DNA from 2 places in the Sphingomonas sp. GW822-FHT03G08 genome. Region 2 is predicted to be linked to the other one. Evidence: predicted binding sites of a transcription regulator. Region 2 holds the regulator's gene; the other holds the start of a gene.
What was found. Region 2 encodes LexA, which represses DNA repair genes until DNA is damaged. Its sites were predicted from a motif close to GTTCCNCNCTTGTTCT; they were not measured.
Positions count from the first base shown of each region.

Region 1: a site for LexA is predicted at 1,986-2,001, ahead of uvrA (excinuclease ABC subunit UvrA). Genes of this name have one in related genera too.

Region 1 covers NZ_JBXAMZ010000002.1:120,454-124,988, reverse strand. Annotated here, with positions in the region: gene AC1RJ5_RS18010 (vgr related protein) at 1-129, shown strand, start outside; gene AC1RJ5_RS18005 (hypothetical protein) at 126-1,805, opposite strand; gene uvrA (excinuclease ABC subunit UvrA) at 2,009-4,535, shown strand, end outside.
Region 2 covers NZ_JBXAMZ010000001.1:951,989-956,523, reverse strand. Annotated here, with positions in the region: gene AC1RJ5_RS04150 (ComEC/Rec2 family competence protein) at 1-520, shown strand, start outside; gene AC1RJ5_RS04145 (EF-hand domain-containing protein) at 547-1,242, shown strand; gene lexA (transcriptional repressor LexA) at 1,246-1,938, opposite strand; gene AC1RJ5_RS04135 (molybdopterin molybdotransferase MoeA) at 1,997-3,184, opposite strand; gene AC1RJ5_RS04130 (glycoside hydrolase family 25 protein) at 3,544-4,535, shown strand, end outside.

The sequences.
Region 1 (4,535 bases), on a different contig from region 2:
CGCCCCTTCGGGCGCTACGGCATCGAGCAGCAGGCCGAGATCGTCCGCCACGCCTTCCTGCTGCGGCGCGGCGCCGATCTCCCCGGCATCGCGCCGCTCAGCCTCTACGAAGCGCTGCTGCCCTTCTAGTCGACGCTCAGGTTCTTGTCGGGCAGCTTGGCCGGCCGCGGCGGCGCGGACCGGGGCGGCGGCGAGGCGGTGCGCGGCGGCGGGGTATAGCTCGGGCGCGGCGCCGGAGCGGCCTGGGGCGGCGGGCTGTAGCTCGGGCGCGGCGCCGCGCTCGGCGTGGCCGGACGCTGCCATCCTTCCGGGCGCGAGGGCCGCGACCAGCTGGGCCGGCTCGGCGCATTGTCCGCTGCCGGAGGCGCCGCCGGCGCGGGAGCAGGCGTCGCACTCGGTGCCGAAGGCCGCTGCCAGCCGCCTTCGGGGCGATCGGGCCGGCTCCAGCCCCCTTCGGGCGGGGCAGGCCGGTTCCAGTTCGGCCGGGACGGCGCGGCATCCCCGGTCGAGGGCGTCGCCGGTGCCGGTGCCGGCGTCACCACCGGCGGGTTCGGCCGCTGCCAGCCGCCTTCGGGCCGCGAGGGTCGGTTCCAGCCCGGCCGGGACGGCGTGGCGTCGCCGGTAGAGGGCCCGCCCGGTGCCGGCATGGGCGTCACCACCGGCGGATTGGGCCGCTGCCAGCCGCCCTCGGGGCGCGACGGCCGCGACCAAGTCGGATTGCCCGCGCCCGGCTGCGAAGGCCGCCGCCAGCCCGTGCCGCTGCCATCGGGCAGCGGGCGCGGCGGGCGCGTGGCATCGGGTGCCGGCGGCGTATCCGGCGCGACATCGCTCGGCGCCGGCAGGCTGGGCCGGCCGCGCCGCCAGCCCGGCGTGCCGTCGGGCCGGAAATTGTCGGGGCGCGTCACCGGCGGGCGGGTGCCGCCACCCGGTGCGTCGGGCGTGGTGCCGGGGCGCCCGCCCCAGCCCGGCCGGCCCGGCCGCCCGCCGCCCGGCGGACGCGACCAGCCCGATCCCGGCTGGTTCGGTCTTCCCGCCCCCGGCCGGCCCGGCCCGTCCGGCCGGTGGAAGCGGCCCGGGGGCGGGCCCTGGAAGCCGCCGTCGCGCCAGTGGCGGAAGCGCAGCGCCTGGTCGCGCCGGCGGCGCTGCTCGGCGTCGAAGCGCCGGCGCCACGCCGCCGCGTCGCTGCGCGCATGGTAGCGCGCCCAGCCGGGATAGCGGCTGCGGCCGATGTCCCAGCTCTGGATGAAGCTGAAGATCAGCGGGCTGGTATCGATCCAGACATCGGCATCGACCGGGCGATAGTCGCGCCCCGACATCGCGTCGCGCAGCCGCAGCGCGCGGTCGTACAGGTCGCCCGCGGCATCGTCATAATCGCCGAACTCGCCGCGCGGCGCCGCCTCGCCATCGGCGTCATAGACCATCGCCAGCCGCCCGCTCTCATAGGCGAAGCTCATCCCCGGCTCGACCGCCAGGAACGGCCCGCGCGCGCCCGGCGCGAAATAATAGCTGCGGATGCCGCCCTCGCCCGCATCCTCGACGATGATCGTATAGCCGTCGGTCGTCTGCCATGCCCAGGGCTCGGCGCCTTCGAAGGGAAAGGCGAAGTCGGGCGGCGAGTCGCCGATCGCGTCCCACAGCGCATCGGCGCGGTCGATCCACTGATAGTCCTCGGCGGACTGGGGTCCGGACTGAGGGCCGGCCTGTGCCGCCGCCTTCGCAACCGGCACCGTCGCCATCGCCAGGCCGGGCATGGCCAACGCCACGCCCGCCAGCATACCCAGCCGGAACATCCTCTCGAACCGCATCGCCCATCCCTCCTGCATGTCCGCGCAAATTTCCACCCCGGGCGCTGAACGGCGGGTGAAATGTACGTGCAGCTTTGCGAAAGGAAGCGGAGAACGCGCGATGCACCCCGCCATCCCAAGCAACACCGGCAACTGGCGCTTTGTGCCGGGCGTTCCTATCTCCCCACTAGAAACCCCAACAGAACAAAGCTAGAACCCTCGGCATGGCACTTACCACCATTTCCGTCCGCGGCGCGCGCGAGCACAATCTCAAGGGCGTGGACGTCGATATCCCGCGCGACACGCTCACGGTGATCACCGGCCTGTCCGGCTCGGGCAAGTCGAGCCTCGCCTTCGACACCATCTATGCCGAGGGCCAGCGCCGCTATGTCGAGTCGCTCTCGGCCTATGCCCGCCAGTTCCTCGAGCTGATGCAGAAGCCGAACGTCGAGCATATCGAGGGCCTCAGCCCTGCCATCTCGATCGAGCAGAAGACGACCTCGCGCAATCCGCGCTCGACGGTCGCCACGGTCACCGAGATCTACGATTACATGCGCCTGCTCTGGGCGCGCGTCGGCGTGCCCTATTCCCCGGTCACCGGCCTGCCGATCAGCGCGCAGACCGTGTCGCAGATGGTCGACCGCGTCCTCGCGCTGCCCGAGGGCACCCGCCTGCTCCTCCTCGCCCCGGTCGTGCGCGGCCGCAAGGGCGAGTATCGCAAGGAGCTTGCCGAGTGGCAGCGCGCCGGCTTCCAGCGCGTCCGCATCGACGGCGAGACCTATCTGATCGAGGAAGCCCCCGCCCTCGACAAGAAGTACAAGCACGACATCGAAGTGGTGGTCGACCGTCTGGTGGTGCGGGACGACATCGCCACCCGCCTTGCCGAGTCCTTCGAGACCGCGCTCAAGCTCGCCGAGGGCCTGGCGTACGTGGATCTGGTCGACGCGACCGTCGCCGAGGCCACCGGCGCCCGCGTGGCCGAGGCCCGGGCCGAGTTCAACGTCACCGGCGGCGCGATGAAGGGCACCGGCATCCCGGACAACCGCATCGTCTTCTCCGAGAAATTCGCCTGCCCGGTCTCCGGCTTCACCATCCCCGAGATCGAGCCCCGCCTCTTCTCGTTCAACGCCCCCCAGGGCGCCTGCCCCACCTGTGACGGCCTGGGCGAGAAGCTGGTGTTCGACGAGGATCTCGTCGTCCCCAATCACGACCTGTCGATCAAGAAGGGCGCGGTCGTGCCCTGGGCCAAGTCCAATCCGCCCTCGCCCTATTACATGCAGGTGCTCGGCAGCCTCGCCCGCGAGTTCGGCTTCAGCCTCGACACGCCGTGGCGCGATCTGCCCGGCGAGGTCCAGCTGATCGTCCTCCACGGCACCGGCGGCAAGCCGGTCACCCTCACCTTCGTCGACGGCCGCAAGTCGTACGACGTGAAGAAGCCGTTCGAGGGCGTGATCGGCAACCTCAACCGCCGCATGCTGCAGACCGAGAGCGCGTTCATGCGCGAGGAGCTGGCCAAGTACCAGGCCGCGCACCCCTGCGAGGTCTGCCACGGCGCCCGCCTCAAGCCCGAGGCGCTGGCGGTCAAGATCGCCGGCGAGGACATCAGCCACGCCACCCGCCTCTCGGTGGTCGACGCGCTCGCCTGGTTCGAGAAGCTCCCCGCCACGCTCACCGACCAGCAGCGCGAGATCGCCCGCGCGATCCTCAAGGAGATCGACGAGCGGCTCGGCTTCCTCAACAATGTCGGGCTCGACTATCTCAACCTGAACCGCACCTCGGGCACGCTGTCCGGCGGCGAGAGCCAGCGCATCCGCCTCGCCAGCCAGATCGGCAGCGGCCTGTCCGGCGTGCTCTACGTCCTCGACGAGCCCTCGATCGGCCTCCACCAGCGCGACAACGACATGCTGCTCGCCACGCTGCGCCGCCTCCGCGACCTCGGCAACACCGTGATCGTCGTCGAGCATGACGAGGATGCGATCCGCAGCGCCGACTATATCCTCGACATGGGCCCGGGCGCCGGCGTCCATGGCGGCGAGATCGTCGCGCGCGGCACGCTCGACGAGATCCTCAACACCAAGGGCTCCGTCACCGCCGACTATCTCAACGGCACCCGCGAGATCGAAGTCCCGAAGAAGCGCCGCAAGGGCACCGGCAAGAAGCTCACCGTCGAGAACGCCACCGCCAACAATCTGCGCGGCGTCACCGCGAGCATCCCGCTGGGCACCTTCACCTGCATCACCGGCGTCTCGGGCTCGGGCAAGTCGAGCTTCACGATCGACACGCTCTATGCCGCCGCCGCGCGCCAGCTCAACGGCGCCCGCCTGCTCGCCGGCAAGCATGACAAGATCACCGGCCTCCAGCACCTCGACAAGGTGATCGACATCGATCAGTCGCCGATCGGCCGCACCCCGCGCTCGAACCCTGCGACCTACACCGGCGCCTTCACCAGCATCCGCGACTGGTTCGCCGGCCTGCCCGAGGCGCAGGCGCGCGGCTACAAGCCGGGCCGCTTCAGCTTCAACGTCAAGGGCGGCCGCTGCGAGGCGTGCCAGGGCGACGGCGTGCTCAAGATCGAGATGCACTTCCTGCCCGACGTCTATGTCACCTGCGACGTCTGCCACGGCGCGCGCTACAATCGCGAGACCCTCGAAGTGAAGTTCAAGGGCAAGAGCATCGCCGATGTGCTCGACATGACGGTCGAGGACGCGGTCGAGTTCTTCAAGGCGGTCCCGCCGATCCGCGACAAGATGG
Region 2 (4,535 bases):
GGATCTGATCGTGACCGGCGACGGACGGCACCTCGCGATCCGCATGGCCGATGGCAGCATGGCGCTGCTGCGCGATCGGGCGGGTGACTATACCCGCGACATGCTCGCGGAAACCGGCGGCAGCGATGTCGAACCGGTTGCCTTGTCCGACCAGCCGGGGGCTGCTTGCAGCCTCGATTTGTGCCTGATCGAGCATCGTGCCGGGGGGCGGGTGTGGCGGGTTGCGGCGACGCGGAGCGGCTATGCCTTGCCCTGGGCCGAATTCACTACGCTATGTCGCAAGGTCGATGTGGTGATCAGCGACCGGCGCCTGCCGGCGGGCTGCGCGCCGCGCTGGCTAAAGCTCGATCGGCCGCAGCTGGACAGGACCGGCGGGCTGGCGATCGCCTTTGCCAGCGGTCGGGTGGCGATGGTGCGTGGCGGAGGGCGGCATCCCTGGCGCGACCCGCCGAAAGTGCAGCCGGTCTATGTGCCGGAGCAGGGACTTGCACCTGTCCGGACACGAAATCGCTGGCGCTGACAGGGGCTTCGGGCTCTCCTCGCAGCATGATCCGGAACCCGAAGAAAAGCGACACGATCGAAGTGCGGCTGCCCCATGCGGTGAAGCGCGCCTTCATGGAGCAATGCCGGGCCGAAGGGCGGACGGCGAGCGATGTGGTGCGCGGCTATGTCGATGCGCATCTCGCCGGCGACGCGCCTGCGCCAAGCCGGTTGCGCCGCTGGTGTCGCCCTTTGGCCGCCGTAGGGATGATCGGGGCGATCGGGCTGGCCATGCCTGTCGCGGTGACTGCCGCACCGGATTTCCGGCCGAGCTATGCCGCGTTCGATCGCAATCATGACGGAGTGCTCACCCCCGACGAATTCGGTCCGAAGCGCGCCGAGCCGCGAATCTGGTGCGGGGAGCATCGGGTGATGGCGCTGCCGCTGCGCCGGGCCTCGATGCCCGATATTCGGGGGTTGCGGCCCTTTGCCATTTCCGCGTCCGACTTCACCCTGGCCAAGGCCGATGCCAATCGGGACGGCAGGGTCAGCTTCGCCGAATTCGCGGCGCACCGGCTCAGGATGTTCCGCGCCGGCTTCGACCTGCTCGATGCCGATCATGACGGCACGCTTTCGCCCGCCGAATATGCCGCCGCGTGGAACCTGTTCCGATTCCTCGGCCGGCAGCCCGATGTGGCGCCGTTCCAGGAACTCGACCGCAATGGCGACGGCAAGGTCGCCTGGAACGAGTTCCTGGCCTGAGCCTCAGTACTTGCGCAGCAGGCCGGCCAGCCGGCCCTGCACGCGGACCTGATCGGGACGGTAGCGCTGGGCGTTATAGTCGCGATTGGCTGGATCGAGCCGGATCATCGCGCCTTCCTTGCGGAAATACTTCAAGGTCGCCTCGGCATCGTCGATCAGCGCCACGACGATCTCGCCGTCGCGTGCCGTCTCGGTACGGCGGATCAGCGCATAGTCGCCGTCGAGAATACCGGCCTCGACCATCGAATCGCCGGCCACCTCAAGCGCATAATGCTCGCCCGCGCCCAGCAAGGCCGCGGGAACCGGGAGCATCGACGAGCCTTCCAGCGCCTCGATCGGCGTACCCGCGGCGATGCGGCCGTGGAGCGGAATCTCGATCACATCGTTCGCGGGAGATGGCAGGGGCGCGGAGGGGGAGAGATTCGAAACGGCCACCGCGGGGGCGGCGGACCTGGCCGCAGCGGCCGGCTTCGCATCGCCGCGCTCGGGCATGCGGAGTACTTCGAGCGCGCGGGCGCGGTTCGGCAGGCGGCGAATGAACTCGCGCTCCTCCAGCGCAGAGATCAACCGATGCACCCCCGACTTCGACTTGAGATCGAGCGCTTCCTTCATTTCCTCGAACGAAGGCGAGACGCCGGTCTCGGCAAGCCGATCGGCAATGAAGCAGATGAGCTCGTGCTGCTTGCGCGTGAGCATCCGGTTTCTCCTGGCGTGGAACAGACTGCGAACGTTTATGCAATGTTCCGCGCGCTTGTCAAGCGATGTCGAGGATTTCCGCCGAGTCGCCCGTTTTCGCCTCCGGCGCCCCGGCCGGACGCACGATCAGGCACGTCGCCCGTGCCAGCGTGCGCAGCATCGAGCTGTCCTGGATCGTCGCGGCAAAGGCGCGGCCCCCCACCAGCTCGGCACGGAGATAGTCAGCGCGCGCGCCCGTGGCGGGCAGCGGTTCGCCGAGCGGCACCGACCGGCTGCGCGGCAAGGGATCGGCGGCCCCCGCCAGATGCGCGACCAGCGGCCGCACGAACAAAGTCGCGGTGGCGAACACCGACACGGGATTGCCGGGCAGGCCGAGCAGCATCGCCTCGCCGAGCCGCCCGGCCATCATCGGCTTGCCCGGGCGCAGCGCGATCTTCCAGAAATCGATCTCCGCTCCCGCCGCGAGCAGCGCCGGGCGAACCAGGTCATGATCGCCGACCGAGGCCCCGCCGGTGGTGACGAGCAGATCGCAGTCGAGCGCGCGGAACGCGGCCTCGAGCACGCCCAGGCGATCGGGCAGGATGCCGAGGTCGATCAGCTCGACCGGAAGATCGGCCAGCATCGCGGTGAGCAGCAGCCGGTTGGTCTCGGGGATCTGGTCGGGCCCGAGCGGCGCGCCTGGCGGAACCAGCTCGTCGCCGGTGGAGAGCAGCGCAACCCGGACCTTGCGGCGGACGGGCAGGGTCGCGTGGCCGGCCAGGGCGGCAAGCGCGAGGGCGGCGGAGGTGATCCGGGATCCGGCGCGGAGCAATACATCGCCCTCGCTGAAATCGAGCCCGCGCGCACGGACATTGCCGCCAAGGCGCAGCGGGCCTTCGCCGGCCAGTGCGAGATGATCGCCCTCCCGCGCGGCTTCCTCCTGGACGAGGATGGTATCGGCGCCGGGCGGCAGCGGGGCGCCGGTGAAGATGCGCACGGCCTGGCCCGGGGCGACCGCGCCGGCAAAGCCGCGCCCGGCAGCGCTCTCGCCGATCACCTGCCAGGGGCCGGGCAGATCGGCGAAGCGGATCGCATAGCCGTCCATCGCCGAGAGGGCAGAGGCGGGCTGGGTGCGGCGGGCAAGGACATCGCGGGCGGCCCAGCGTCCGGCGGCCAGGGCGATCGGCACCGCCTCCTCGGCGAGCGGGGCGGCGCGCGCGAACAGGCGCTGCTGGGCTTCGGCGACGGGGAGGAGAGCGGCGGGCATGGCGCCTGCCTAGGGCAAGCGGGCGGGGGTGCGCCAGTAGGTGGTGCGGGAGTTACGCGGTCATCATCCCGAGAAGTTGATTTCGTTGTGCTCCTGACATTGTCAGCCAAGTGGGGAGCGCTTCTTAGGTCGTAAAGATATGGAGAGGCGATATTCTAGCGATGGTGGGTTGTTGAAGTGGTTCAGGTGATAGGAGATATGCCGTGGCCGCATGACAAGAAACCGAAATGGTTCAATTTTGCCAAGGGTTTTACTTGAGGGATGGAATTGGAGCAGGCAGAGTTGATTGGAGTTTCATCGGTATCAATACCGATATTTTTCTCTGGTATGCGTGCATTTGGCTCTCTGGGGGCTTGGCCATGTTCGCACTACTTTCTAGCGCTCTGTTGGCCGTAGCGTCACAGCAGGTTCCGACGCATGAAGACACCGAGCTTGATTGTCGGCGATCTGTAGCGCCGATCAACGTGCAAGCGGTTCCGGCACGTATCACGCGATCTGGCATGCCGGGCAATAGCGGGCCGAGGCTCCAAGGTTTCGTCGATCTGCCCGGGGGACGACCATCGGTGCCTGGCATTGATGTTTCCAAGTATCAGGACGAGACCAACTTCAACGCTGCGCGCGTTTGTGGTGCGCGCTTCGCCTATGTGCGCTTGTCGGCTGGCACGCAGGAAGCAAATGAAAGCCAGCTGTTTCGCCTGCATTGGGCGGCAGCCCGCGATGCTGGGCTGTTGACCGGCCCCTATCACAACATGAGTTTCCTTCCGGCAAGGGCGAAATCTTGGGCATCCGCCACCGCGGATGCGAAGGATGGTCTCATGCGGGCGATTATGAACGACGCGGCTGCAATTGCGCAGATGCAGGCAGATATCTTCCTTGATCATCTTGATCAGGTGCTGCGCCTCCAAACCCTGCCGGATCGGTTGACTGAAACGGATGTGCCGGCATTCCTGCCGATCGCGCTGGATCTCAGCTATGATCCTCTGCCTGGCGCGACTGCGGAAGATCGACGCGCATATGGCGCTGTGATCGGACGCATGGCATGCGAATTCATTGCCAGGGTGCACGCACGGCCCAAAACAAAAACCAGTGCCGTTATCCTGTTCGTATCGGCTGATTTCTGGCGAGACTACGACCTCGCCCAGAACATATGTGGCCTCGCTGATCTGCCAGTCTGGATCAGCTACCATCTGGCCAGCGCGGGAGCGCCATCACCTGATGATCCGATGGAGCGCAAAGACCTGGATCGGCTTTGTCGCCCGGATTCGCGGCCCGATCGCTGCATCTTCCAGCAATATTCTTCGTACGGTGGCTTCGCGCTTTATCGCAACGATGCCGTGCTCGACGTCAATCG